Regions from separate parts of the Alkalihalobacillus sp. MEB130 genome, predicted to be linked through region 1. Evidence: predicted binding sites of a transcription regulator. Region 1 holds the regulator's gene; each other region holds the start of a gene.
What was found. The regulator Rex, encoded in region 1, represses fermentation and respiration genes when NADH is low (regulators of the CRP and FNR family bind a similar motif). The targets are predictions, from matches to a motif close to TTGTGAAATATTTCACAA.
Positions count from the first base shown of each region.

Region 2: a site for Rex is predicted at 2,774-2,791, ahead of pflB (formate C-acetyltransferase). Genes of this name have one in related genera too.
Region 3: a site for Rex is predicted at 7,565-7,582, ahead of N0O92_RS11510 (anion permease). Genes of this name have one in related genera too.

Region 1 covers NZ_JAOANA010000024.1:9,337-19,528, reverse strand. Annotated here, with positions in the region: gene N0O92_RS19560 (CPBP family intramembrane glutamic endopeptidase) at 1-327, shown strand, start outside; gene N0O92_RS19555 (YdiK family protein) at 324-542, shown strand; gene N0O92_RS19550 (MDR family MFS transporter) at 650-2,062, opposite strand; gene N0O92_RS19545 (DoxX family membrane protein) at 2,217-2,753, opposite strand; gene N0O92_RS19540 (DoxX family protein) at 2,807-3,337, opposite strand; gene tatC (twin-arginine translocase subunit TatC) at 3,576-4,328, opposite strand; gene N0O92_RS19530 (twin-arginine translocase TatA/TatE family subunit) at 4,346-4,528, opposite strand; gene N0O92_RS19525 (redox-sensing transcriptional repressor Rex) at 4,618-5,253, opposite strand; gene N0O92_RS19520 (ABC-F family ATP-binding cassette domain-containing protein) at 5,877-7,826, shown strand; gene N0O92_RS19515 (ComEC/Rec2 family competence protein) at 7,892-8,782, opposite strand; gene N0O92_RS19510 (hypothetical protein) at 8,934-9,332, opposite strand; gene N0O92_RS19505 (MFS transporter) at 9,286-10,192, opposite strand, start outside.
Region 2 covers NZ_JAOANA010000011.1:46,173-56,364, reverse strand. Annotated here, with positions in the region: gene nirB (nitrite reductase large subunit NirB) at 1-2,265, shown strand, start outside; gene nirD (nitrite reductase small subunit NirD) at 2,282-2,602, shown strand; gene pflB (formate C-acetyltransferase) at 2,823-5,069, shown strand; gene pflA (pyruvate formate-lyase-activating protein) at 5,163-5,894, shown strand; gene hcp (hydroxylamine reductase) at 6,396-7,688, shown strand; gene N0O92_RS12415 (RNA polymerase sigma factor) at 7,928-8,464, shown strand; gene spoIIP (stage II sporulation protein P) at 8,464-9,354, shown strand; gene N0O92_RS12405 (alpha/beta-type small acid-soluble spore protein) at 9,391-9,597, opposite strand; gene N0O92_RS12400 (hypothetical protein) at 9,952-10,083, shown strand; gene N0O92_RS12395 (mechanosensitive ion channel domain-containing protein) at 10,155-10,192, shown strand, end outside.
Region 3 covers NZ_JAOANA010000010.1:22,437-32,628, reverse strand. Annotated here, with positions in the region: gene N0O92_RS11545 (glycerol-3-phosphate acyltransferase) at 1-424, opposite strand, end outside; gene N0O92_RS11540 (molecular chaperone GrpE) at 655-1,005, opposite strand; gene N0O92_RS11535 (CoB--CoM heterodisulfide reductase iron-sulfur subunit B family protein) at 1,025-1,900, opposite strand; gene N0O92_RS11530 (succinate dehydrogenase/fumarate reductase iron-sulfur subunit) at 1,897-2,856, opposite strand; gene N0O92_RS11525 (FAD-binding protein) at 2,856-4,565, opposite strand; gene N0O92_RS11520 (Fe-S-containing hydro-lyase) at 4,552-5,139, opposite strand; gene N0O92_RS11515 (fumarate hydratase) at 5,152-6,027, opposite strand; gene N0O92_RS11510 (anion permease) at 6,049-7,503, opposite strand; gene N0O92_RS11505 (response regulator) at 7,878-8,585, opposite strand; gene dcuS (DcuS/MalK family sensor histidine kinase) at 8,591-10,180, opposite strand.

The DNA of each region.
Region 1 (10,192 bases):
ATCCTAGAAGAGATTGTCTTTCGTTTAGTTATTTTTGGTGCTCTTTATAAAAGATTCAATTTTTGGATTGCCGGTATTTTAAGTTCCATCATATTCGCTGCCGTCCATATGGATTTTACTCATTTACTTGTATACACGGCAATGGGTCTTGTCTTTGCATATTTATATGTAAAAACAAAGCGAATTCTCGTACCCATTATCGCCCATGTTGCCATAAACCTTTTTGTTTCTATTGTAAATGTTTTGTTAGCTGACCAGCTTGAAGATTGGATGGAGCAACTTGAACAACTTGAACAAACATCATTCATCATTGGAGGATTACTATGAGAGCATCACCTATTACAATGGCGCTCCTCTATTTTTCGATCGGTGTCTTACTAATCTTTTTTGCCATTCAAAATGTAAACACCTCTGGTTGGAACTTTTGGAGCTATTTAATTGTTTCGTTTGCAGCGATTGATTTTATGATTGCCTATCGCTTTTACCGTTTACGGAAGGTAATTAAACAGCTTCAAAACCAAAATAAAAAGAAAAAAGATTAACACTTATATCGCATTTGCGCCTTCTATGAGAGTGTCTCTTATAGAAGGCTTTTTATTTTATTTCAATATAGAAAAGAGGGCTAATCATTAGCCCTCTTTCCAAAACATCATCCATTCTCTATTACATGCTCTTCTTTTCGTGCTGCTTTTTCTAAAATAAAGGCAACTGGAATGACGATAGCTGTAGCGACTGCAACAACGATGAATCCCTCATTAATGGCTTGTAAGCTTGCTTCTTCTAAAGAGCCCAATGAAGCCGTTAATTGCCCTCTTCTCACCTCATAATAAATGGAGACAAAAACAATTCCTAACGCTGAACTCATTTGCCTAATAACATTGTTCATCGCTGATCCTCTAGAAATCAAGTGACTTGGTATAGCATTCATCCCCGTCGTTGTTGATGGCATACTACTTAGCCCCATGCCGATCCCACGAACAGCCATCCAAAAAAAGATCAATACTAACGAAGTGTCAATGCTGAGAAACCCAAGAGGGATCGTCCCAATGGTCACAACGATTAGCCCTGTTGAAATGACACCTGTTGGACCTTTTCGATCAAGAATTCGCCCACCTATGCTCATGAAGATCCCTGTTAAAAGCGCTGAGGGCAAGAACACCAAACCAGTCATAATAGGTCCGAAACCGTACACTTGTTGAATTAACAATGGAATTAAAAACAAACCCGCAAATAACGCAACTGACGTCATACTTGCAATAATCATACTGCACGTATAAGCATGTACACGAAATAACGACAAATCTAATAACGGTTGCTCCACTTTCCGTTCAATTTGGACAAATACATATAAAAGAACCATTCCAACTCCAACTAATGTAAGATTAATGGGATTGGTTAAATGAGCCACTTCTGACATCCTTCCTAATGCATACAAGATAGATCCAACACCAAAGGTAATCGTCAGAAATCCATAAAGATCAAATGTAATCTTTTTATTCGCTTGGGTACTTGGCAAGTAGCGGATAGCAAACCATAAGCCAACTAGTCCTACTGGTACATTTACAAGAAATAAGTATGTCCAGTTTAATGTTTCTAGTAAAAAACCACCAAATGTCGGACCAATAGTTGGCGCCATCATCGCTGATATTCCCCAGACCCCTGTTGCTAAGCCCCGTTCATTTCGAGGAAATGCTTCAAAAATAAGGGCCATAGATAGGGGCATCATAATTCCGCCTCCAATCCCTTGAAGCCCTCGAAAGAAAATTAACGAGCTTAAATCCCAAGAAAATGCTCCAAGGAATGAGCCCGCGACAAAAATAGCTAATCCCATAATAAATAATCGTTTCTTTCCAAAACGATCGCCCAAATACCCTGTAACTGGAACCGTCATTCCCATCGTTACCATAAAAATCGTGATAACCCATCCTGTTGCAACTGCATCCTTTTGAAACACTTCCATAAGCTGTGGCACTGCTGGATTTAACATACTATTATTTAAGATCATCGTAAATGACCCTAATAAAACCGCCACAACTACCATCCATTTTCCGGGCACATTCATCTACTTTCACACCATTTCGTCTGTCGAAATATCAATAGGGGTATCATACCATATGTTAAAGGGAGATACACTTCCTATGCTCACCCTATCTAAGTAGCACATCCCAACAAAAAAGAGGCAAACTCCATCATAGAGTCTACCTCTTTATTTTTATTTACACTGCTTCACTTAAATTTTGTTCAGTTGCACCGAAACCTTTTTTATTGTTTTTGTTTTTGAATACAACGCTTTTCAAGTAAGGCAATACCCATCTGTCTCCACCGTAACGTCCGGCATTTGCTCCCGCTGCTATGATAAACATTGAAATCATAATCATCCATGGGTTAGTAGAGATCGTTCCAGCGAATAGGAATGACATATTCATTACTACTCCGAAGAAAGCTGCCGCTGAAGTAAATACTCCTAAAATAAGTCCTAGCCCTACTAATAACTCTCCCCACGCTACCATGACGCTGAACGCATCTGCGTTCGGAATCGCTACATTTTCTAAAAATGCTACATAATTTGGATACAAAACTGCTTCCCCACTCATAACCGGATTCGCTGCAGATCCTTGTAAGTAACCTCCTGCATGAAAACCACCAGTTACCTTTCCCCATCCTAACGTTAACCAAGTCCAACCTAGATATAACCGTAAGAATAACCATATTCCTGCTGCATATTTGTTTTCTCTTAAAAATTGTCCAATCATGTTAATTCCCCCTAATAATTAGTTTGTTCAATATTTCACATTTAAACATAAAGTTAGATTGCTTCTTTTAAATTGGCTCCCTTAAACTCTTTTTCACTATTCTTTCCTTTAAATACAACGCTTTTCAAGTAAGGCAATACCCATCTGTCTCCACCGTAACGTCCAGCATTTGCTCCTGCTGCTATGATAAACATTGAAATCATAATCATCCATGGGTTAGTAGAGATCGTTCCAGCAAATAGGAATGACATATTCATAACAACTCCGAAGAAGGCTGCTGCTGAAGTAAATACTCCTAAAATAAGTCCTAACCCTACTAGCACTTCTCCCCACGCTACTACAAAGCTAAAAGTATCTGCGTACGGAATCGCTATATTCTCTAAAAATGATACGTAGTTCGGATACATTAGCGCCTCACCACTCATGACCGGATTGGCAACGGAACCTTGTAAATATCCACCTGCGTTAAAATCACCAGTTACTTTGCCCCATCCTGCAGTTAACCATGACCACCCTAGATACACTCGTAATACTACCCAAATTCCTGCCATGTACTTGTTCTCTCTAAAGAATTGTCCAATCATTGTAAATCCTCCTTTAAGGTAAGTTATTTTTTTAACTCACATAACAATGTGAAGTTTCATATTCGGTATTTAATGCCTTGCTCATCTATTCACATTTTTATGTGAAGTTTTTCACAACCTCTACACTCATAGTATAGAACACTGTACACCTTTTTGCTACCTTATTACATTCTTTGTCAAAGTTTGTTCATCTTTTCACATATTTCACGTAAAAAAAGAGTGAATGCTGTGACGCACATCACTCTTTTAACTCTTTTTCTCTTTCTTTTTCTAACCTTTGTACTTTGCGATAAGTCAAATAAGAAACCCAAATGCTAAATTCATAGAGCAATAATAACGGGAGGGTCACCATTAAATGAGACATAATTTCCGGCGGCGTAATAAAACCCGCTATTACTAACAAAATAAAATAAGCAAATTTACGTACTTGAGCTAAGAAACTCGGGGTGAGCATTCCTAATCTAGTGAAAAACATGACCACAACTGGCAGTTGAAACAATAAACCAAAAGGGATCGTAATTTGAAATAGAAAAGAAAAGTACTCATTTATGCCATACTGCTCTGTTATTCCTAAACGTTCTGATAAGTTCCCCATAAATTGAATAATAAAAGGAAATAGAATGAAATAGGAAAAAGAAATACCTACTAGAAACAAGATAAAAGCAAATGGAATATAAGCTAATGTGGCTTTTTGCTCCTTTTCATGCAGGCCCGGACTTACAAACGCCCATAACTGATAGAGAATAACGGGAAATGTAAGAATAAGTGCACTAGCAAAAGCAAATGTCATGAACACCCGAATGGGATCTGTCATCTTAAATGCATTCATCGGCAAATCTTGAGCTGTCGGTGTACTTTGTAAGTATGTGATTAGTGGTGTAGCTAAAAAGAAGCCGGCAATGAGTGCCACAATGAAGAAGATTAACGTGATAATAATTCTTCGTCTTAGTTCTACAATGTGGTCCATTACCGACATGTCTCTTTGTTCCATTTATAAACCCTTCCTACTTAGGCTTTATCGTTTTCTTTTTTCTTGTTATCATCTTCATCTGCTAAGCCTTTTGTCGCGTTTTTAAATTCACGTAATGTATTCCCAGCAGCTTTTCCTAACTCTGGTAACTTCTTTGGACCAAAAATTAGTAAAGCAACAATCGCAATAAGCGCAATGCTGCCTGCTCCTAATCCACCCATAGGTAGCACCTCCTTGTCCTATTTCTAATTATAGAGTGTGATTATATAGTTCGCAATGACTTCCATTACAGTTACCAATCATTTCAAACTTATCCTGGATAATGTTTCAGAAAATAAACAAGCGCCTGTAACTCAACTGATAAATCAATATGATGCACACGAACATGTTCAGGAACATCAAGTCGAGCCGGCGTAAAATTTAAAATTCCTTTAATACCGTTAGCTACCAACTGATCTGCTATCTTTTGTGCAGCCACTTGTGGAACGGTTAGAATGGCAACTGTTACGTCTGGGTCAATGATTTTTTCAAAATCATCTAAATGATAAACGGTCACCCCGCCTACCTCTTCCCCAATTTTTTCTTCAGCAACATCAAAAGCTTTTACAATTCTTGTGTTATTATTTTTCGAAAAATTGTAATGTAAAAAAGCAGTTCCTAAATTACCGACTCCAACTAGAGCAACTTTCGTCTGCTCATCCTGATCAAGTGTTTTCCGGAAAAAAGACAGCAAGTAATTTACATTATACCCATACCCTTTTTTCCCAAGTGCTCCAAAATAAGAAAAATCACGTCTGATCGTAGCAGAATCTACTTTCACTGCTTCACTCAATTCTGTTGACGATACACGTTGCTTTCCCGAAGCAGACAAATTCTCCAAAAATCGATAATAAAGCGGCAACCTTTTTGCTGTTGCCTGCGGAATCTTCGTTTGATCTACTTTCATCCATTGCCTCCCTCCTACCATCGTCAAGTTGGCAATTCAAGACTATGGTTATTGTACACCATTTCACAGAGTTTGTAATCGTTTTACCCCTCTGTTCATGAAGTTGTTGAAAGATCTATTCTACGATACACTTAAGAGGTACTACAAAAAAGCGGTTTTCTTTTTTTGTAGTACCTCTTAAGCAATGAGCGGAGCCGCCGTTGTGGGTTTAGCTTTTTGAGTGATCTTCTCAAAAAGCGTACGGCGTGTGGAGCCATTGCCACTTTGTTCGCACTTTTTAAGTAAAAAGCGGTTTTCCTTTTTAGGATACCTCTTAAGCAATGAGCAGAACGCCGTTATGGGTTTAGCTTTTTAAGCGATCTTCTTAAAAAGCGTACGGCGCGCGGAGCCATTGCCAGTTTGTTCGCTCTTTTCAAGTAAAAAGCGGTTTTCCTTTTTAGGATACCTCTTAAGCAATGAGCAGAACGCCGTTATGGGTTTAGCTTTTTGAGCGATCTTCTCAAAAGGCGTACGGCGCGTGGAGCCATTGCCAGTTTGTTAGCACTTTTTATATGTAAAAAAGCGGTTTTCTTTTTTATGGTATCTCTTAAAAGAAATGATCTTATGAGTTAGGAATGAAATCTATGATTATTTTACAATGTATAAATATATCGAAATCCTTTGGTATCGATCCAATCTTAACAAATATCAAGTTAGATATTCAAACCGGAGAACGCGTGGCTCTTGTTGGTCGTAATGGAGCTGGCAAATCAACGTTGCTTAAAATTATCGCTGGTCAACTTTCATATGATAGTGGACAAGTGATGATGCCAAAAGGCACAGAGCTTGGCTATCTCGCTCAAAACACAGGGCTGGAATCGGAACTGTCGATATGGGAAGAGATGCTAACGGTATTTGCTCCTCTTCAAAAAATGGAAAAACAAATTCGCGATTTAGAATTACAAATGTCCGATCAACGTTTGCTTGAAGACGAAAATCGTTATTCCAAACTTTTAAAAGAATATGATCAGCTTCAAATTACCTTTAAAGATCAAGGCGGCTATCAATATGAAGCTGATATTCGTGGTGTATTAGCTGGAATGAATTTTGGTGATTTTGATTATGGAACAAAGATTTCAACCTTAAGCGGAGGGCAAAAAACAAGATTAGCATTAGCAAAATTATTGTTAACAAAGCCTGATCTTCTTATTCTCGATGAGCCAACCAACCACTTAGATATCGCGACCCTTACGTGGCTTGAGCAATACTTGGTTGGTTATAAGGGTGCTATCTTAATTGTTTCGCACGACCGTTACTTCTTAGATAAAATCGTCACGACAGTTGTTGAAATCTCTCGAACAAAATCAACGAAATTTACAGGTAACTATAGTGCTTATCTTGATGAAAAAGCAAAGCGATACGAATTAGAGTTAAAGCAATATGAGAAGCAGCAAGACGAAGTAGCAAAACTAGAAGACTTTATCCAACGAAATATTGCAAGAGCATCGACAACGAAGAGGGCGCAAAGTAGAAGAAAACAATTAGACCGAATGACCTTACTCGATCGTCCTGCTGGATCTGAGAAATCCGCTTCTTTCGCTTTTACAATTGAGCGTCAAAGTGGAAAAGAGGTGATCCGTGCTTCTGACCTTCATGTCGCTTATGGAGAAGATGTGATTTTTCAGGACTTGAATCTCGAAATTGACCGTGAGGAAAGCGTGGCCCTTATTGGTCCAAATGGAGCTGGTAAGTCCACACTATTAAAAGCTCTGATGAAAGATATCCCTCTTCAAAATGGAGTGATCCGATTTGGAAGCAATGTGACCATTGGTTACTATGACCAAGAACAAGCCAACTTAAAATCGAATAAACTAGTTTTACACGAGCTTTGGGATGAACATGCTCTTTTACCTGAAAAAGAAATTCGAACCGTGCTTGGAAATTTTCTATTTAGCGGTGATGATGTCTTAAAACCAGTGTCTACGTTAAGCGGTGGAGAAAAAGCAAGACTTGCTCTTGCTAAACTAATGATGAAAAAAGCCAACCTTCTCATCCTCGATGAGCCTACGAATCACTTAGATTTAGATGCAAAAGAAATCCTTGAGAATGCTCTAATTGATTATCCAGGTACATTGTTATTCGTCTCTCATGACCGCTATTTTCTCAACCGCATTGCAACGAGAATGGCCGAACTTGAGGACGGAAGAATCACCAACTATCTTGGTGATTACGATTATTACGTTGAGAAGAAAGACGAAATGGAACAACGTGAATTGCTAAATCAACAAGAGAACGCAGCTGTTCGGAGTAACACCGCATCTGGTGGTTCTATAGCTACGGCGCAACCAGACAAACGTTCCTACGAACAAGATAAAGAAAACAAAAAAGCAGAGCGTCAACGGCAACGAAGAATTGAAGAGATTGAAAGTCAAATTGATTCACTCGAAACAACGCTAGCCCAAAAAGAAGAAGACCTTTGTGATCCAGCTATTTATTCAGATCATGAAAAGGCCCAAACCATCCAATCGGAAATCGATAAAGCAAAAGAAAAAATCGAATCCCTCATGGAAGAATGGGAAGAACTTCAAGAGTAAACCAGTAATGGGGTCAGACCCCCCTTTAGTAATGCAACGCATTACAGGGGGGTCTGACCCCTATTTTAATCTTGCTTTTTTTCTGTTACTACTTTGATCGTTTTTCCATTGGATTGAAGAAGAATGGAGCCATTTACGCTTGTAGCATACACCTTACTGCCTTTTCTTACGTACCTACTGACAATACTTTTTCTAGGTAACTTATTTGTACTGATGATCGTGTAGGTCGGATCGACGGCTTCAATGAAATCGGATGAGGAAGATGTTCCTCCCCCATGATGAGGAGCATGTAAAACATCGGCGCTTAATTGATGTTTCTTCATCAACTGCTTTTCCTGATCTTTATAAATATCACTAGTAAACAAAAACGTGTTATCGTTGTAGGTCACCTTTAATACGACAGACAAGTTATTGATATCCGTTGTGGACAATTCCTCTTCTTTGACACTCTTGGTGACTTCATTTTCAGATGGATGCAACACTTCAATTTCAACATCATTCCCTAAATTAAAACGATCGCCTTCTCGTATATACGAAACACCGATATCCTTTTCTTTCACTCTTTTCACAAAAGCAGCGTATGCTTTCGTGGAATGGGTTAGTTTTGGTAGTAACAAGTGACCAATACTCACCGTTTCCATTACGTTTACAAAGCCCCCAATATGATCATGATGAGGGTGGGTTGCAACAGCATAATCAACAGAACTTATTCCGAGGGTTTGCAATTTAGTAACCAATTGCTTTCCTGTTCGTAAGCTTCCTGAATCTATAAGCATGGTCTTGCCATCAGGACTTTTTAAGAAAATTGCGTCTCCCGATTTCTTATCTGCTTCTAAATGAAAATACCTAATTTCTAACTCACCCTCATTCATCGTAGCAAAAGTCGAACCAGTACAGACCAATCCCCCAACCAGTAACAAGATCCCTATAAGTAAAATTCTAAAGAAGGAAACCATTATTGATCACTCCTACCTTCTTTGCCTCTTTTTATCATCTTTCTCCATTAATCAAACATTTATTTAAAAACGAAAAAAAGGGTCGTAGCAAAAGTCAACCCCTTTCGCCACAACCCTTTAGCATGAGCTCCTACTTTAGACAAACACCGAATTACTCTTTTTCCTTTTTGGCATGCTTTCGATCTAGATTCCATTTAATAAGAGCATATACAACAAAGACCCAAAGAACCGGGTGATTGAAGTTCAGACCGATTTGAGAGTACCCTCCTAAAACGGTGTATAATCCTATTATGGCAACAACATAGAAAATAAAAAATAAATCATGCTCAAATAAAGGAACATTTACTTTTTGATTATCTTTCCTTGGGAGCAATATTTCAGCAACAACAGCTAGGACAAAGCATAAACCAAGAATAATAAAAACGCTTGTCCGCCCAAATAATCCCCCTGTTAATTCAGGAAAATAATCCATAGCCAACGCGATTGCGATTACGATAAGAACACTAATCCTCAACCGCCTGGCTAGAATTAATCGTTTTTCCAACTGCAAAATTGTTCTCCTCCTTGCTTACAGACAACCAATAATAATGGGCAGATACAACACAGAACATCGAGGTAGCAGCTGCAACAACACCAGAATCATTTAACAACAACAAAGCAAACGATGCGACCACACCGGTCTGTAAAAACAACTGTTTTTCTTGACCATCTAGTTGCAGTCGTTTTCTCCACAAGATAATAGCACCTAACAAATAACTTGTTACAAACAACTGCGTCCAATTTGAATGACGGAAAATCTTCAAATTCATCGACATTTTTCGTTGAATCGTATCTGTAATATAACGGATATCCCCATTTACTAACCGTTCAAATGCCATACCAATATGCGTCTGTTCTCCTGTTAATTGTAGCATATAGAGAAAAACAAATAACGTACTGATTGAAATTCCAAAAACGATGAACAAAAAGCGCCAAGACCATTTTTTCGTAAACATTCGATACAGAAAAAAGGAAAAGGCAACGCCTGCAGACAGCGTAGCTCCTGCATTGGTTCCTAACGTGTTCTTCCCGAGCATGACGATAACTGTTAGAAACATCGCCAAGAATAGTAAAATCGTTACCTTCTTCGTTTTTATATTAACTAGTGGACTAATTGTCATAATAGCCGATATGACATATACTCCTGCAAATTCATTGCCTATCCCATAATATCTAGCTCCAATGATTGGATCATATCCTAAATAGGACCGTTGCATTAAGGACGTACCTAAGACAATGTCTAACGTAATTAATAAAAACGTACTAACACCAATCCAGAAAATCGGTTTTTCGCTTCCCTTCTCCACAACATATCCACATAACAAAGAGCTCCCAATTAAGGCAAGAACAAATCCACTAACCCCAATCGTT
Region 2 (10,192 bases), on a different contig from region 1:
CAAGGAAATACGACATTTGATGAGACGATTATAAATGACTTACATTGGTATGAGTCTAATAACATTCAGTTGTTTACAGGGGAAGAAATTACAGAAATTCATACAGAAGAAAAGAAAGTGATCTCTGAAACAGGCAGAGAAACTCGTTATGACGAATTAATTTTAGCAACTGGCTCATTGCCATTTATTTTACCAGTGCCAGGAGCTGACAAAGAAGGGGTTATTGGTTTCCGTGATATAAAAGATTGTGAAGAAATGATCCAAACCGCTAAGCAGTATAAAAAAGCCGTTGTTATTGGTGGGGGGTTACTAGGGTTAGAAGCAGCCAAAGGGTTGATTCATCTAGGTATGGAAGTCGACGTTGTGCATTTAATGGAACACTTAATGGAACGACAACTTGATGCAGTAGCGTCCTCTATGCTGAAACGAGAATTAGAAGAACAAGGCATGAACTTCTTAATGGAAAAAGCAACGATTGAATTGACGGGATCTGACCGAGTGGAAGGTATTCGCTTTAAAGATGGAACAGAAACAAAAGCAGATTTAGTCGTAATGGCTGCAGGAATTAAACCAAATGTCAAACTAGCAAGTGAAAGTGGAATATATGTCAATCGTGGAATTGTCGTGAATGACTATATGGAGACTAATGTTCCTCATGTGTATGCAGTTGGAGAGTGCGCTGAACATCGGGAAATTGTATATGGTTTGGTTGCTCCTCTATATGAACAAGGAAAAGTTCTTGCTCAAACACTTTGTGGACAAAAAGAAACAGGATATGAAGGTTCCATCACGGGAACACAATTGAAAGTATCTGGAATTGATTTGTTCTCAGCGGGAGAAATCTATGATGATCCAACATCAAAAGCGATCGTCGTTCACAACGAGTACGAAGGTGTGTATAAAAAAGTATTAATACGGGATAATCGCATCGTTGGCATTGTGTTATACGGTGATACGAAGGACAGCAACCGATTGTTTAGAATGTTGAATGAAAAGCAAGATGTGTCTGAATCTACTACTATTTCTTTTCTTCAATCAGGAAATAACACAGAAGGCAGCGATATTGCTAGCATGCCAAATGATGAGGTCGTGTGCGGGTGTAACGGAATTAGCAAAGAAACAATCGTCAATGCCATTCAAGAAGAAGGACTGACGACCGTTGCGCAAGTGGGCGGATGTACAAATGCTGGGCGGTCATGCGGACGATGCAAGCCGGTAATTCAGGACATCATTGCTTACACACTAGGTGAAGAATTTGCACATGCGGAAGAGAAAAAGACTGTCTGTGGATGTACGACATTAAGTCGGGATGAGGTTGTTTCTGAAATTCGTGAAAAAGGGCTTCAAACGATTAAAGAGGTTATGAACGTGTTAGATTGGAAAAACGAGGAGGGTTGTTCAAAATGTCGACCAGCTCTTAATTATTTCTTAGGAATGGTTCATCCTTCTTATTTAGATGAAAGAGATTCTCGTTTAGTGAATGAAAAAATGCATGCGAATATTCAAAAAGATGGTACGTATTCTGTTATTCCAAGAATGTATGGTGGAGTAACGACAGCAAAAGATTTACGGAAGTTAGCCGATGTCGCAGAGAAATATGATGTGCAGCTTCTGAAAATTACTGGCGGACAGCGAATTGGATTGTACGGGTTAGAAAAAGACCAATTGCCAGCCGTATGGGAAGATCTCGGAATGCCATCTGGTTACGCATACGGTAAAACATTACGTACAGTAAAGACATGTGTTGGTGCGCAGTTCTGCCGATTCGGAACGCAAGATTCAATGAGTCTCGGAATTGAATTGGAGAAACGTTTTGAGCGTCTTGATACACCACACAAAGTAAAAATGGGCGTTTCTGCTTGTCCGAGAAACTGTGCCGAAGCTGGCATTAAAGATGTTGGAATTGTTGGACTAGACGGCGGCTGGGAAATTTATGTTGCTGGTAATGGTGGGACGGACTTACGTGCTGGTGATCTGTTATGCAAAGTGAAAACAGAAGAAGAAGTTTATGAAATAACAGGTGCTTATTTACAATATTACCGTGAGACAGCTCTTTATTTAGAACGTACATCAACATGGGTGGAGCGTGTGGGACTAGATCATGTTCAAGAAATACTAGCAAATGAGAAAACAAGAAATGAACTAAATGCTAGATTAAATGAAACACTTGCTCGCTATGAAGAGCCTTGGATGAAAGCAGTAGAAGATCAATCCATTCGTGATGCCTATTACACAAAACGTGAACTAATAACCAATCAAAAATAGTTAGGAGAGAGTTAGTATGATTTATCAAGGTGTACGCATGAATATAGGCAAGTATGATCAACTACCTGTTCAAGTAGGGCAAGTTTTTGTCGTAGATAATGAAGAAATTGCTGTTTTTCGATTAAGCAATGGAGATGTGCGAGCAATCGAGAACAAAAGTCCCCACCCAAAAGGCGGTAGATTAGCAGACGGTCTTGTTAGTGGCGAATTTGTATATTGTCCACTTTATGATTGGATGATTTCATTAGTAGATGGAAAGGTTCAGGCTCCGGACCGAGGAATCGTAAAAACGTACCTAATTGAAATTGAGGGCGACAATGTATTTCTAATCGTTTAGTAACGATGTCATGATTTTGTCACGAATTACAATCATGTTTTGTGATTTTTATCACATTGTAAACGAGAAAATTCTACTAAACTGATAAGTGTAAGGTAATAAACGATATAGTTTTAAAGATGGTAGGTTAGGTGCACGTGAAATGAAACGATGTTACTCATGCACCTGACCTTGTGAAAATATTCACGTTTCAATAATGAGTACTCTCATTATTGAAACGATGAGAGCGAGGGTGAATGAAATGAAGAATTGGAGAACGTTTAAACAAGGAAAATGGCAATCAGATGTAGATGTGAGAGACTTCATTCAACGAAACTACGTGTTATATGAAGGAAATGATGAGTTTTTAGCTGAAGCAACCGATCACTCACGCCAGTTATGGGATCAAATCATGGACTTGACGAAAAAAGAACGTGAAAACGGTGGCGTCTTAAATATGGATACATCCATTGTGTCGACGATCGTCTCACATGGTCCTGGATATTTAAATAAAGACATAGAACAAGTGGTTGGGCTTCAAACAGATGAGCCATTTAAAAGATCGATGCAACCTTTTGGCGGGATTCGTATGGCAGCTGATTCTTTAGCAGCTTACGGATATTCATTAGATCCAGAAGTTGAGGAGGTTTTTACCAAATATCGCAAAACACATAACCAAGGTGTCTTTGATGCCTACACTCCTGAAATGAGATTAGCTCGTAAAGCAGGTATTGTAACGGGCCTTCCTGATGCGTATGGTCGTGGAAGAATTATCGGAGACTACCGCAGAGTAGCTCTTTACGGAGTAGACTTTTTAATTAAACAAAAACAAGAAGAGCTTAATACAACGGGCTCGACTATGTCAGAAGACGTGATTCGTGACAGAGAAGAGTTAACAGAACAAATACGTTCGTTATATGAACTAAAAGAAATGGCTGCATCGTATGGCTTTGATATTTCAGAACCAGCAGGAACAGCGAAAGAAGCATTCCAGTGGTTATACTTCGCTTACTTGGCTGCTATTAAAGAGCAAAATGGTGCAGCAATGAGCTTAGGACGTGTCTCTACTTTCTTAGATATTTACATTGAGCGTGATTTACAAGAAGGTACATTAACTGAGATCGAAGCACAAGAGCTTGTAGATCATTTTGTTATGAAGCTACGTCTAGTGAAATTTGCGAGAACTCCTGATTATAATGAATTATTTAGTGGAGACCCAACATGGGTAACAGAATCCATTGGTGGGGTTGGAGTTGACGGACGCCCACTAGTAACGAAAAACTCATTCCGCTTTTTGCATACATTAGATAACTTAGGTCCAGCTCCAGAGCCGAACTTAACCGTGTTATGGTCAAATCAACTACCTAAAGGATTTAAAGAGTATTGTTCGAACATGTCAATTAAAACTAGCTCCATTCAATATGAAAATGACGACATGATGAGAGCGAGCTATGGGGATGATTACGGAATTGCGTGTTGTGTAAGCGCAATGAAAATTGGAAAGCAGATGCAGTTCTTTGGAGCTCGTGCAAACCTAGCAAAAACGTTATTGTATGCGATTAATGGTGGTATGGATGAAAAGTTAAAAATACAAGTTGGTCCAGCATTAAGTCCGATTACAGATGAGTATTTAGAGTATGACAAAGTAGTTGCTAATTTCGATAAAGTGATGGATTGGTTAGCTGAATTGTATATGAATACCCTAAACATCATTCATTATATGCACGACAAATACAGCTATGAGCGCATTGAAATGGCGCTTCATGATAAAGAAATTATCCGAACAATGGCATGCGGAATTGCAGGGCTTTCGGTAACAGCAGATAGTTTAAGCGCAATCAAACATGCGAAAGTAAAGGTCATTCGTGATGAACAAGGCATTGCGGTTGATTATGAAATTGAAGGGGATTACCCGAAATACGGAAACAATGATGATCGCGTCGATGACATTGCCGTTTCTCTTGTCAAAACATTTATGAACAAGCTGAAACAACATAAAACCTATCGAAATGCGATTCCGACCATGTCCGTGCTTACGATTACAAGTAATGTTGTATACGGCAAAAAGACTGGAAATACACCAGATGGAAGAAAAGCTGGTGAGCCATTTGCACCAGGAGCGAATCCACTTCACGGACGTGATCAAAAAGGAGCGCTTGCATCACTAACGTCTGTTGCGAAGATTCCTTACGAGTACTCGCTCGATGGTGTGTCCAATACATTCAGTATTGTACCGAAGGCATTAGGAAAAGAAGACCAAGATCAAATAGCAAACTTAGTGGGAATTCTAGATGGTTATGCAAAACAAGGGGGTCATCACTTAAATATTAATGTATTCAACCGTGATACATTATTAGATGCGATGGAACATCCAGAAGAGTACCCACAATTAACGATTCGTGTATCAGGGTATGCGGTTAACTTTATTAAATTAACGCGCGATCAACAAATCGACGTTATTAACCGAACATTCCACGAATCTCTATAAGCTCTTACATGCCCCCAGCTACGACAACAAAAAAGATAGAAACTAGCGGGGGCATATTTCGTCACCTTGGTTATCTAGGAAAATGAGGGATAAATGATGATTGGAAAAATTCATTCAATAGAAACATGTGGAACCGTCGATGGTCCAGGGTTACGCTATATTGTGTTCATGCAAGGCTGTTTGCTTCGCTGCCAATATTGCCATAATCCAGACACATGGAAAATGGGTGAAGGAAAAGACATCTCTGTTGATGAGATCATGGAAGATTTACAGTCGTATTTGCCATACTTTGAAAGTAGTGGCGGCGGGATAACTGTTTCTGGCGGAGAGCCATTGCTGCACTTAGATTTTCTTATTGAATTATTTACAAGATGTAAGGAATTAGGCATTCATACAACGATTGACTCATCCGGAGGCTGCTTCCAAGAACATCCTGAATTTTTACGAAAACTAGATAAACTATTAACATTAACAGATTTAGTGTTGCTTGACATTAAACACATCGATTCAGAAAAACATCAAGCACTAACAGGGTTACGCAATGATCATATTTTAACATTTGCCAACTACCTATCTGCTAAAAACATCCCAATTTGGGTTCGCCATGTTCTTGTTCCTGGGATCTCTGATGATGTAGAAGATTTAAAAAAGCTACGATCGTTTATTGATGACTTACAGAACGTTCAGCGAGTAGAAGTCTTGCCTTATCATAAATTAGGTGTTTATAAGTGGAAAGAGCTCGGATTGGAATATGCGTTAGATCACGTGGAACCGCCGACAGAAGAGTCTGTAGCTGAAGCGAAAGTGTTGTTGCGGAGTAGGTAGGGATAATGGATTTTTAAAACAAGTGTGAGGCCATCTTTGGTTTCATGCTTGTTTTTTTGTTTTATTGTGAGAGCAAAGAGAGGAAGGAAAACCCAAGTCGGTATAGGCCTTAACTTGGGTCAACAGGCATAGACAGCTGAAATGGAACCGGTTGCGGTCGTGAAAGAAGGAGAGAAATTCGTAGACGACCGCAATAGAGCGGTTAGCAGTCGTGAAAGGAGAGAGGAGAGGTGTAGACGACCGCAACAGAGCAGTTAGCGGTCGTGAAAGGAGAGAGGAGAAGCATAGACGACCGCAATAGATCTTCTAAGGTTTAAATCTATAGTAAAGAAGGTTATAAGATTACAACTCTGCAAAAAATAAGATGTATTGCCAATATGTAAGAGCTTTATGGAAAAACCTTCATATAGTGTGACCAAAATCACAGCAAACCCCTAAAGATGTATTTAAAATACATGTTATAGAAAGAAAAAACTTATTGTAATCGGAGGAGGTCATTTTATGTTCTGTCACCAATGTGAACAAACACCAACTGGAGGTTGTAACATTATCGGGGTTTGTGGGAAAAACGAGGACATTGCTAGTTTGCAAGATACACTGGTCTTTGCTTTAAAAGGAATTGCTGCTTATGCCACACATGCTAGACAATTAGGGTTTTCCGATCCAGAAGTTGATGCTACGACACATGAAGCATTATACATGACGTTAACAAACTCGAATTTTAATATGCAAGAACATATTGATATGGCAATGAAAGTGGGGACATCAGCAGTAAAAGTGATGGAGCTTCTAGATAAGGCTCATACAAGTAAATTGGGGGTTCCGGAACCTGTAACCGTTACCCAAAACAAAGTTGAAGGAAAAGCAATTATTGTTACAGGACATAATTTGTTTGCGTTAGAAGAACTTCTTAAGCAAACAGAAGGAAAAGGAATTAATATTTATACACACTCTGAAATGCTTCCAGCTCATGGTTATCCTGAACTAAAGAAATATCCACACTTAAAAGGGAATATCGGCAAGGCGTGGTTCGATCAACGTCGTCTGTTTGAGAAATTCCCTGGAGCTATTTTGGCAACAACAAACTGTGTGATGCCAATCAAAGGGAGTTATTCTCACCGCTTCTTTTCTTATGACATCGCAGGATTAGAAGGAGTTGAAAAGATTCTAAATGACGACTTCACTCCATTAATTGAAAAAGCCTTATCACTCCCAGATGCGGATATGAAAAGTGACGATGTATTAACTACAGGATTTCACCATAATACCGTGATCGGAATTGCGCCTGAGATTGTTGAAGCAGTCAAAGCAGGAAAGATACAAAGGTTCTTTGTGATCGCAGGCTGTGACGCGCCGGGACCAGGTGGAAAATACTACCGTGAGCTTGCTACGTCATTGCCAAATGATACGGTTATTTTAACAACATCCTGTGGAAAGTTCCGCTTTAATGATCATGATTTCGGTACGGTAGCCGATACAGGTATTCCACGCTACATTGATCTAGGACAGTGCAACAATTCCGTATCAACAGTTAAAATTGCTCTAGCATTAGCTGAAGCTTTTGACTGTGAAGTTAACGAGCTTCCTGTAAGTATTGTACTATCATGGTTTGAGCAAAAAGCTGTTGCAATCCTTCTTGGACTTTTCAGCTTAGGAATCAAAGACATTCGAATTGGACCAAAGCCACCTGAATGGATTACACCAGGAGTCTTACAAGTTCTTCAAGAAGCATTTGATCTTAAGCTTATTACTACGGCTGAAGAAGATATGAAAACGATGCTAGCTTTAAACTAACTAGTTTTCAAACACAAAAGAGAACAAGAACCAAGGCAGATTCCCTTGATTCTTGTTCTTCTTTTTGTAAACGAAAAACTTTTACTATGTTAAAAAACGTGAACTTTTTCTTGTTTAAGTGTTATGGTTTAGAGACTATATGTGATAGAGAATCAAAGAGAAATATTTTATCATTTCTGTAACCTTTTGAAGATGACGTTCGACTAATCAGTAATTAAAGCTCGGTTGGGGGTGGAGATTTGACTGAAAATGAAAATATAGAGGAAGAAATTCGAGAGGTTTACCGTTGTTATTTCCATGATGTATACAGCTTTATTGCTACATTTACAAACGATCGAAATGATATTGAAGATTTAACGCAAGAGGTCTTTATTCGCTTATTCACATCACTTTCAACATTCAGACGAAAATCTCAATTGAAAACATGGCTCTTTTCCATTGCTCGAAACGTAACGATTGATCATATACGGAAGCAGAAAAGAAAACATTTGTTTCAAGACTATCTAGGGAAGTTTCCCCTCTCAAAAGAGAAAACCACCGAAGATATAGTAGAAGCAAAAGAAGAGGCATCTGGTCTTTATGCTGCTTTACATCAATTAAAATACGACTATCGAATGGTTGTTCTGCTTAGAGGGATTCACGAGTTTTCTATTAAAGAAACAGCTAAAATTATGAAATGGAAAGAATCAAAAGTAAAAGTTACGTATCATCGTGCCTTAAAGATTTTAAAGAAAGACCTAGAGGGTGAAGTAGATGTGAAGGAGAGGTGGATATAATGAACAAAAAAGACGAAGCAGATCTTCTTCATGAACTAAAAAGAAAACAACAAGAAATTTCTCCCGATCCAGAATTCGTTGATGAGTTAGAGAACAAATTAATTCAGCGATTTTCAAACAGACGAAGAAGAAACGTATTTTTTCCTGTCGTAAGTTTGGCAGTTGTGGGGGTTTTATTTTTTATATTGGCCTTTAATTCAAATGTGTTATTTGAAGGAACTTCTAGTCTGTCCTCGATTAGTAAGCCAGAAGTGTATATTTATCACACTCATGATACTGAAGCTTACCTTCCTCATTTAAGACAGAAAGGGGTAATTGATAATCCGCGTCCTGAAGACGCTTTTCATGAAGAAATGAATATCACTTTAATAGGGGAATATTTAGCTGAAAGCATTGAATCAGCAGGCATCGGTGTACTTTTTGAGGAAAGAAAAATTCAAGAAGAAGTCCTAAATCAAGGATTAACTTATTCAGATTCATATGAAATATCGCAACAATATATAGAGGAAACCATTGATAAGTACGGCGACTCTATACAAATGATGTTTGATATTCATCGAGACACACTTGAAAGAGATCAGACGACTATGAGTCTTAATGGTGAAGAGGTAGCTAGGATTGTTTTTGTAGTAAGTGATTATCATTCTACGTCCGATCAAAACTTGGCTTTTGCAAAAAAACTTCATGAACGAGTAGACGAGAAATATCCAGGACTATCAAGAGGAGTCCTATTAAAAGGAAATCAGACGTTTAATCAAAATATGTACAATCAAGATCTTTTGGGGCAATCGGTCCTTCTAGAAATCGGCGGTTACCAAAATTCCATGGAAGAAGTCAAACGTGCCACCGATTATTTATCTGACATTATTGTAGAAATTTTACAAGAATGAGCGAGCACTTACATCTGTAAGTGCTCGCTTTTTTTACTATAACTGAGATCCACCCATTTGTTGCTCAGCCATTTGAACTAATCTTTTTGTGATTTCTCCACCAACAGAGCCGTTTGCACGGGAAGTTGTGTCAGCTCCTAATTGAACACCAAATTCTGATGCAATTTCATACTTCATTTGATCCAATGCTTGCTGTACACCTGGAACTAATAATTGATTTGAATTATTGTTGTTACTTGCCATGATTAAAACACCTCTTTCTTGGTTTTGAAAATAGTATTTTGGAGAAACCATTCTTTTATTCGTTTAAACATAATGTAAATGTTTCCAAAAGTCATAGATACAAATTACAAGGATACCCTGTAATGTTGAAAAAATAAGTGAAATTATTTTTTCAGTTGTTTTACATGTTAAAATCAATTATGATATTCTCACTTATTTAAATGTTTTATTTTTCAGGATTACCTTCTTGGCTTTACATGTAACATAATGGTCCAAGCCTTTACCTTGGATAGAGGTCTTTTTGTATCATAAATAGATATTTGCCAAATAATAATTGATACATTCAAAACTAAATAGCACTAGAGGAGAATCCATATGGCGCAAGAAAAGAGATCAAACAATCATGAACTTCGGGAGCCGATAATCGGTTTAGGAGTTGGCATGTTAATGATGATCATTGCTTTTTTAATTGCTCATTTTGTTTTTGATTTACAAGTCTTCTCGTAATACAAGGATATATTTATACACGATACATATATATACAATCGTGGTAGTAGGGCATGATTTCAGGAGGGGCTATGCAAGACATTGTTCAATTTATTAATGAGAATCCTAT
Region 3 (10,192 bases), on a different contig from region 1:
TGCCAACTAAAACAATATATTTTTTAAACGCTAAGCCAAGTAACCATAATACTCCAATAACAAACAAAGCGATTGGTTCAGTTGCTAAAAAGATCCCTAAACTAGTTGCAATTCCTTTGCCACCAGTAAAGTGTAAAAAGATAGACTTTAAATTACCAATAATCACACATAAAGCAATGATCATAGTTTGACCACCATTAAACAGTTGTGAAGCATATGAAACCATTAAAAACGCTTTTCCTACGTCACACACTAAGACTAGAATAGCCATTTTTTTGCCTAAGTTTAAATAAACATTGCTCGCTCCTATATTTTTCGTCCCTACTGATTGTATATCTATTCCTTTAAGTTTAGCGACTATTTTCCCAGTTGGAATTGACCCGACAACGTATGCGATTACACAGAACATTAGAAATGCAATCATGTGTTTACCTCTTTTCCACTATTCATTTCTACTATTCTAGTATAAACGAAGACACCCAAATCGGATATAACCTTTATAAAAGATGAAAGACTTGCCAGTTAGATCATTGAATACCATTCGGAAACGAATATGAAAAAGAGGCGTCTCGATGGTCTCTTTGACCTGAAACACCTCCTAGTAATAAATCATTATATCGTTTGCTCTTTCTCTCTATCTAAAATCCCTTTAGTCTAAACACCCTTTTTTAGGTGCATGGTAATAAGATCAGTCCTTATCAGTTCTTCTAAACTTTCCTTCCAACCAAAGACAGATTCTTTTTCATTTTCTCTTCTATCTCCTACCCCGTTGCAAACTTTGATCCATTTGTTCGTATCTTCATCTTGAAAATATCCCGTTACTGAAGTTGATAATCGGTGAAAGGGTTCATGAACCGAATAGATCTTCCCATAATGAATGTAACTTTCTTCATATACATCATGAATCCATTCATCTTTCATATTTTGAAACCAAAGCCGCTGATCGGAAACATGACCTATGAGCTTGCCTTTTTTTTCGTAATGGCGAATAACATACTTTTTCATGTGCGCTCCTCCTCCATTATCACGCCAAACTTTTATTTAACATAGGAATGGCATCAATGATGTGCCGATCAATGGCCAGTTCTTCCGGTTCAAATCCGAGCGCTAAGCCAATAAGTTGTGGCAGGTGAAGAATCGGCATTGTTATATCTTCGCCAAATCCTTTTTGTGCGTTTGGTTGATACATATCCAATTGCATTTGGCATAAAGGACAAGGAGTAACCATACAATCAGCACCAGCTGATTTCGGTGATAGACAGTTCTTAGCCGTCAGCTTCATCACTTCGCTCTCAGCAGGAAATACAGAGTGAAACCCACAGCAAGCTAGACGTTGATCAAAGTCAACGCTTTCTGCTCCTAATACTTCGGCCACCATTTCCATCGACTGAGGATTCATATGATTTTCAAATCCCATCACTTGAGGTGGTCTCACGATGTGACAGCCATAAAAGTTGGCTACTTTTAAGCCGGTTAATGGGCGCTTCACTAACTTTTTTAAGTTTTCCAACCCATAGTCTTCTATTAAAGCCCAAAGTAAGTGAGTTACTTCACTTTTACCTTGATACGTCATACCGGCCTCATGTAAGGCTTCATTTACGCTCTCTTTCATAGCTTCATTGTCATCTAGTGTCTTCTTTGCTGTTCGAAGCATTAAAGTGCACGTATTACATACGGTTAATAACGGAGCATCAAGTTTTTCTGCAAGTGCTAAGTTTCGTGCATTGACTGCTAAACTTACTTTTTTATCGACGTCTTGGATATGGCTAGCACCACAACACGTCCAGCCTTCTAATTCAATTAGTTCAATTCCCATTGCAGAAGCTACTTTCTTTGTTGAGATCATTAACTCCTCTGCGGCAGATTCTAATGTACATCCTGGAAAAAAACCGTATCTCATGACTTTGCCTCCTGTTCTAGTACATGTTTATAGATTTTTCGTACGCCCTCTATGCCTTGAACTTCTTTGGGAAAATGAAATGGATTGATTTTTCCTTTAGTAACCATTCGATAGGCAAAAGGAATTTTCGTTTTAGCCGTCTTAACAAGGCCATCGGTCTTAATTGGTAATGTCATCTCATTTAGACGGCCTTTCTTTTTCACATCATTGAAAAAGGCATAGGCATGTCTAGCACCTTGGTTATTCATTTCTCCCATCTTCATTGTTTCTTCACGTAAAAATGCTACTTCATCTGTTAAGTCAATTCCTTTCGGACATTGCGTCACACACTGCATACAGTGTAAACATTTCCATAAATCATTCTCTAAAACAGGTCTCAGGTGCTCTTTTGGCTGGTTATCACGAGAGTCCACTAAAAACCGGTACGCCTTATTAAAAATGAATGGTTCAAAATATTGTCCATCGTTGACCGATAACTGTTGACACTCTGAAGCACAAATTCCACAAAGTACACAATCAGTTGGAGAAGAGATTCGTTGAAACTCCGCTTCACTTTGTTTAAATCCATTCTCTTTTTGTACCTTTTCATCAGCTAGCAGCCATGGTTTCACCTTTTTCATTTTTTCTACCTTAGGCTCCCAGTCAATAACCAAATCACGTATAACTTCAAAATTCCCTAGAGGTTCAAACGTTAACGTCGTAGTATTAAACGTTTCCATTATTTCATCAAGCGACGTTTTACAGCTTAAAAAAGAATTTCCATTTACTTTCACCCCACAGCTTCCACAAATTGCATGACGACAAGCAGAAGTGAAGTTCAAAGTTGGATCTAGTTCATCTTTAATTTTCGTTAATGCCCATAAGACTGTTTTTCCTTTTTCATATGGAAGAGAATACGTTTGTATCCACTTTTTTTTCCCATCAAATCGGTGAATGCGAAAATGAATTTGCTCCATTAGTACTTCCTCTCCTCCGGTTGATATGTTGTAATTTTCACTGGAATGTACTCTAACTCGTATTGCTCACCTTTCTTGTGAATGAGCGTGTGCTGCAAGAAGTTTATATCATCACGTACTGGATAATCTCCTCTTGAGTGAGAACCTCGGCTTTCCCTACGGTTGAGAGCACCAAGAGCTACTGCTTTTGCTAAATTCAATAAATTTCCTATTTCTACATAGTTCACAAATGCCATATTATATCGAATAGCCGGATCACCAATTACCGCATCTTTGTATTCATGAATTAACGTATCAATTGTCTTGACTGCATCAGCCATTTCGTCTTCCATACGGAAAATACCAACATTGTTCCACATTGCCTCAGCTAAACGATTTCTAATATCAACTAAACTCGTACCGGTCTCTTTCTCCCTAACCGAATGGAATCGTCGTTCCCACTTTTTGCTCTCTTTTAAAAGTGGTTCTTCCTTACCAAATTGCCGTTTCCGGGCTGTCTCTCTCGCACCGATCCCCGCAAACTTCCCATACAGAACAACGTCTGCTACCGAATTGCCTCCTAAGCGATTGGCTCCATGTATCGATACACACGCACATTCACCCGCAGCATGAATTCCAGCAATTGGTGTACTGCACGTTTCATAATTTGTTACATGTATGCCCCCCATCATATAGTGACAACTAGGTCGAATAGGGACAGGTTCTTTTATCAAGTCGACCCCTTCAAAATCCATTGCAAGCTCACGAACTTGTGGAAGTCTTTGGAGAATCTTTTCCTCCCCTAAATGGCGTAAATCCATTAGCACATATGCCTCTATTCCTTCGCCAAAGCCACGACCTTCTTTAATTTCCGTCTCAATAGACCTAGAGACTAAATCCCGCGGAGCCAGCTCCATCTTCTCTGGTGCGTAGCGCTCCATAAATCTCTCTCCATCTTTATTTATTAAGTATCCACCTTCCCCACGACAAGCTTCAGATAAGAGAATTCCCGTTGAAGCTAAGCCCGTTGGATGAAATTGAACGAATTCAGGATCTTTTAATGGAATACCAGCCTCAAAACAAGCAGCTGAACCGTCCCCTGTCATATTGATAGCATTCGTAGTTCGATTCCAATAAATCCGACCAAATCCCCCTGTAGCAATAACCACTGCTTTTGCTTTAATGGGATGAATGTCTCCCGTTTTGATGTCCATAGCAACAAGTCCGTTCAGCTTTTTATCTTCAACTGACAGAGATAAAAGAAACCACTCATTTAAGAATTCAACATTGTGTTTTAAGCACTGTTCGTACACGGCATGTAAAATAACATGGCCCGTTTTGTCGGCAGAATAGCAAGTCCTCGGACTAGAAGCACCCCCAAATGGTCGTTGCGCAATATTGCCATTTCCATCTCTTGAAAAGGGAACACCGTAATAATCCAGTTCAGTAATCATACTAGGCATATTTTTCGTAAAAAACTCAACCGCGTCTTGATCAGCTAAAAAGTCACTTCCTTTTACTGTATCTTTAAAATGCTGTTCTGTTGTATCAGAGGCATCTCGATAGCCCATTGCTGCATTAATGCCTCCTTGAGCAGCTCCCGTGTGAGAACGTGTTGGAAAGATTTTCGAAATACAGGCCACTCGTAAACTCTTATCTTCACTTGCAGAAAGGGCAGCCATCATCCCTGCTCCTCCTGCACCTACAATGACAACATCATACGTTAGCATTACATTTCACCTCATCCTCTTCGTCTTTATAACGCTCCACACCCATTTTGTATAGATCATTTCCATTGCAATCAACCGCAACGATACAAGGGTAACTTTCTACTTTCATCCGGCGAATTGCTTCAGGACCTAATTCAGGAAAGGCCACAATATCGACACTCTTAATCGTGTCTGCTATTAATGCTGCCGCTCCCCCAATTGCCGCAAAATAAACAGCTCCATGCTCTTTCATCGCTTCTATCACTTCTTTGCTTCTTGACCCTTTTCCGATCATCCCTCTTAGTCCTTGCGCTATGAGAGTAGGAGAGTAAGCATCCATTCGACCACTTGTAGTTGGTCCACAAGATCCAATAACCTTCCCTGGCTTAGCAGGAGTTGGTCCGGCATAATAAATGACTTGATCAACTAGATCAATAGGTAAGTCCTCCCCAGCTTGTAACGACTCTACTAAATTTTTGTGAGCAGCATCTCTAGCTGAATAGATGGTTCCAGTAATAGAAACGAGATCACCGGCTTGCAACTCTTTTACTTTTTCATATGTTAATGGCGTTGTGATTTGCTTCATTTCTGACATGTCATCTCCTCCTTACAAAATCACTTCTTTGTGACGTGCTGCATGACAATTTAATGTCACACAAACAGGCATCATCGCTATATGAGTTGGATATGTTTCAATATGAACAGCAAGAGCTGTTACTTTCCCCCCAAAGCCTTGAGGACCAATTCCTAACTTATTAATCTTTTTAAGTAATTCGTTTTCTAGCGCAGCGTATTCAGGATTTTGATTCGGTTGCCCCGCATGTCTAGCAAGAGCTTTCTTCGCAAGTAGAGTACATTGATCCATCGTTCCTCCAATCCCTACACCAACAATTACTGGTGGACAAGGATTCCCACCTGCTTGTGTAATGGTGTTTACGATAAAATCCTTTACTCCCTCCAATCCATCTGACGGTTTACACATTTTAACTGCACCCATATTTTCACTACCTGCTCCTTTAGGCAATACTTGAATTTTCAAATGATTGCCCGGTACGATTTCTGTATGAATGACAGCGGGTGTATTATCACCTGTATTTTTTCTGTTCAAAACAGGATCTGCTACGACTGATTTCCGTAAAAAACCATCCTCATACCCTTGGCGTACCCCTTCATTAATTGCTTCTATTAAACTACCTCCAACAATATGAACATCCTGACCAAGCTCTATAAGAATGACCGTCATTCCCGTATCTTGGCACATAGGAGCTTTCTCTTCCCTTGCCAACTTCACATTTTTTATAATTTTTTCTAAGCTATATTGACCAAACTGTGACTCTTCCTTTTCTAAAGCTTGATGTAGTAGAGCCTCCACATCTTCAGGCAAATCACAGGCTGCATTGATACAAAGAGCTCTCACAGATTGAGTTATAGATTCCGTCGAGATTTCTCTTACCTTTGTTTTATTTTCTGAAATAGTTGTCATATTCGTTTCCTCCCCATTGTTTTACCAAAGTCCTAACAACTTCCACCATAGTCCTCCAATTCCTAGCCACACAACAATATGAATAATGGAGATCACAAAACCTATGGACCACCACTTATTTTGTGATACATAACCCGTTCCAAAAAAGGCAGGCGCTGGTCCTGATCCATAGTGAGTTGTACAAGAGAACAAGTTACTGAAAAAAGCAAGCAACAAAGCTGACAGTAACGGTGGTGCTCCTACAGCGACTAATACAGCCAAAAAGGCACCATACATTGCACTTACATGAGCCGTGTTACTGGCAAAGAAATAGTGTGAATAGAAATAGACAATTGCTAATACGATTAATGCAACGATCCAAGACATCCCTGATACCGTACCTTCCATCAAACCACTGAACCAAGGAATCATGCCAAGACTGTTTAAGAACGTTGCCATCATAACTAACGCAGCAAACCAGACAAGTGTATCCCAAGCCCCTTGCTCATTTTTCACATCATCCCAAGTTAACACTTGTAATAATAAAAGAGCTCCAAGACCAATGAATGCCGTTGTTGTCGCATCAATACCCATATTCGGGCCAAAAATCCATAACGATAAAATCAAGAAAAATACTCCAACCATGTACCACTCTGATATCTTTAACGGACCCATATCTTTTAGTTTTTGTCTCGATAATTCAGCAGCCCCCGGTGTTTCTTTAATTTCCGGTGGATACAGTTTGTAAATGACAAGCGGAATGATAATTAAACTAATGAGACCTGGAACGGACGCCGCAATCATCCATCCTGTCCATGTAATCGTCTCTCCTGTAATTTCTGCTGTTAAACTCATCGCAAGTGGATTAGCGGCCATAGCGGTTAAAAACATAGCAGAGGTGACCATATCTCCTTGAAAAGCCACTTTTGTTAAAAAGGCTCCTACCTTGCGCTCCGTTCCATCACCAGCTCGTGAACCATATGTTTCAGATAGAGATCGAATAATGGGAAGAATGATTCCTCCAGCTCTTGCCGTATTAGACGGCATGGCAGGCGCTAACAACAAATCACTTAAAAGCAATGCGTATGATAGCCCTAACGTTTTCTTTCCAAATTTCATAACAAAGAAGTAAGCCACACGAGTTCCTAAGCCTGTTTTAATAAAGCCACGAGAAATAAAGAATGCTATAACAATTAGCCAAATAACACTATTACTAAAACCGCTTAAAGCTTCTCCCATCGTCAACGTCTGTGTTAGAACCGTTGCGGTTAACCCTAATATAGCAACGACTCCCATAGGTGCTGGTTTAATAATCAGACCAATAATGGTTGCAACGAATATGGCAAATAGCTGCCACGCTTCAGGCTCTAACCCAGCAGGAGGATTAATGTTCCAAATAATAACCCCAATCGCTACTGTTATTAGTAAGGGAATCATTTTCACTTCTCTTTTTTTCTTATTTTCTGGCGGGGTGAAATCTTTTGATTCGTGTTGCATGTTTTTAACTTTTGCTAAAGGTATTGCCATTTTTACTCACTCCTTTTTACCTTAATTTAATTTGTGAAATTATTCACAATTCGTATTAAAAAAAATTGCGATTTCTTTTGTTATTTTAAACTAGTAAACACACCATCAATTGTATTGGGTTGTTCACTTGTGAATAACTTCACATTCAATCTACTTTTAATATAAATGATCTTCTAGAAGATAAAAAGGTAATAAAAGTTATGCAAACGTTTTGTAACTTTAAAAAGCAACTTCCCTCTTTCATCACTTCAAACATTACAAAATGGAAGATTGTTATTTATTTACAAACAAAAAATTGCACCACCATTCTAATAAATGGGGTGCAGTTCAGTGAGAGGCTATTTTTATAAATATCCACTAATGCCGTCATCATTTCCAGTGACAATGTGTTTATAGACAGGTCTTCCTATCTTCCCATAAACAACCTCTGTTTTAATGATGTGAATTTCATTTAGAAACTGTAAATATTTACGTAGGGAAACTCTTGAAATACCTATGTCCATTGCCAACTCATCTGTGGAAAATGGTTTTACTTTTCTATTTTTTACGTTGGTCCAAACTAGACTAAGAGTGTTCCTTGTTAACCCCTTTGGTAGTTCGGCTATTTCGATTTTCTTAGAATGTTTTTGAAAAAATTGACTATCTAAATCCTTTTGATGAAATTTGTTTTTCAATTCAATCATATTTCGTTCAGTTCTATATTCACATAATGCTGTATAAAAACGATCAAATTCAAACGGTTTAATTAAATAATCAATAACCCCATACCTAAGCGCCTTTTTAATGCTTTCCGTGTCACAAGAAGCTGAAATCACAATAATATCAACTTCCACTTCTTTTCTACGAACCATATTTAACAAGTCCCAGCCGTTTTTTTGAGGCATATAAATATCTAATAAAATTAAATCAATTTCATTGCTTTTCACTATTTCAAATGCCTCTTCGACTGAGGCAACGATAGAATGAAGCTGATACCCTACTACTTTTTCTAAATATCGTCGATTAAATTCTGCTACCATCGGATCATCTTCAACAATTAAGACTTGTATCATATTTATCACTCCTGGATCGTGTATGGGATCTCCACTATAAATGTTGTACCTAGTCCCTCTTCAGAAATAACATCGATGTTTCCATCTAATTGACGAACACTTTGATGCACTAAATATAAACCGAATCCTCTTTTTTCACCTTTTGTACTAGTTTCCTTATCAAATATGACATTGAGTAGTTGTTCATCCATCCCTACTCCGGTATCTTGGACAGAGATATAGAGATAATGATCCTCATAGAAGGACGAAACCTTCAACTGCTTTCTTGTACAACTTTGCACAGCATCCAGTCCATTATCAATTAAGTTACCTAAAATGGTAATTAAGTCATGAGAAACATCCCTATTTTGGGGCAGCGGAATGATGAATTCTTCTTTAAAAACAAGCTCTGCTCCTCTTTCACGCGCATAGCTAACTTTCCCTAATAGAAAACCAGCTAAAACAGGGTCCTTCACATGCTTTGTAATAAAACGAATCTCATCTTGTAAAATATTCGTTGCCTTCTTCACATAAACAACTAGCTCGTTATAACGCTTCAGTTGTACCATTCCTAAAATAACGTGCATCTTGTTCATAAACTCGTGTGTTTGAGCCCGTAAAGCCTCTGTATACAACTTAAATCCCGTCAGTTCCTCAGCTAGCTTTTTCAACTCTGTTTTATCCCTAAATGTCGCAACCGCTCCAACAATATGATTGTCAACATAAAGAGGAACTTGATTCACAACAAGAGCGATGTTGGGTAATGATATTTCCTGGTCTAACGTAGAAATCCCATTCGTTAACACATGTTCCATTTCAGAAAATGGTATGATATGCGATAAGTTCATCCCGATATATTCTTGATTGCCTTTCGCTACTTTGTTAAACAACCTCTTCCCTTCACCATTAATTAACGTAATGTTTTGATTCACATCGACAGCTACGATTCCTTCTCTTGCATAATGAAGCATGGCACTTCGTTCTTCTAACAGCTTGGCTACTTGGGGTGGTTCCATGCCAAACAAAATGTTTTTTATTTTGTTTGATAGAAATACAGCTCCTAGTACTCCAATAAGTAAACTCAAAAACGTCCCAATAAAAAGAATAATCCGATTTTCATAAATGGCTGTCTCAACATCTTCTAATAAAAAACCTGCAACTGCCGCTCCGATTTGAACACCATTGTCATCAAAAATAGGGGTGAAGTACCTTAGCGAATATCCCAATGTTCCTTCAGCTATTGATAGACTTTCCACACCTTCAAAAACAATCTCTTCATCTCCTCCAACAAACTTCTCGCCTATCATTTCTGAAAGCGGATGAGTGATTCGAATTCGGTCCATATTTAAAATGACAATAAATAAGACATTTGTTGCTTCTCTCAGCTCTTCCACGTATTCCTGTAAATATGTTGTATCTTCATTATTGCTTAACGTTTGAATCACAACAGGAGAAAGTGCTACCATTTTTGAAATAGTTGACGCTTTTTCCTCGATATTTTGAATGGTTGCCTTTTCAATACTTTTACTCGTTAAAAAATTATTTACTAGCAAGGCTACTATGACCACAGTACAAGTAAGGAAGATAATCTTTGTCCTTAGGGGTACTTTTTTCACATTCATCTCTAC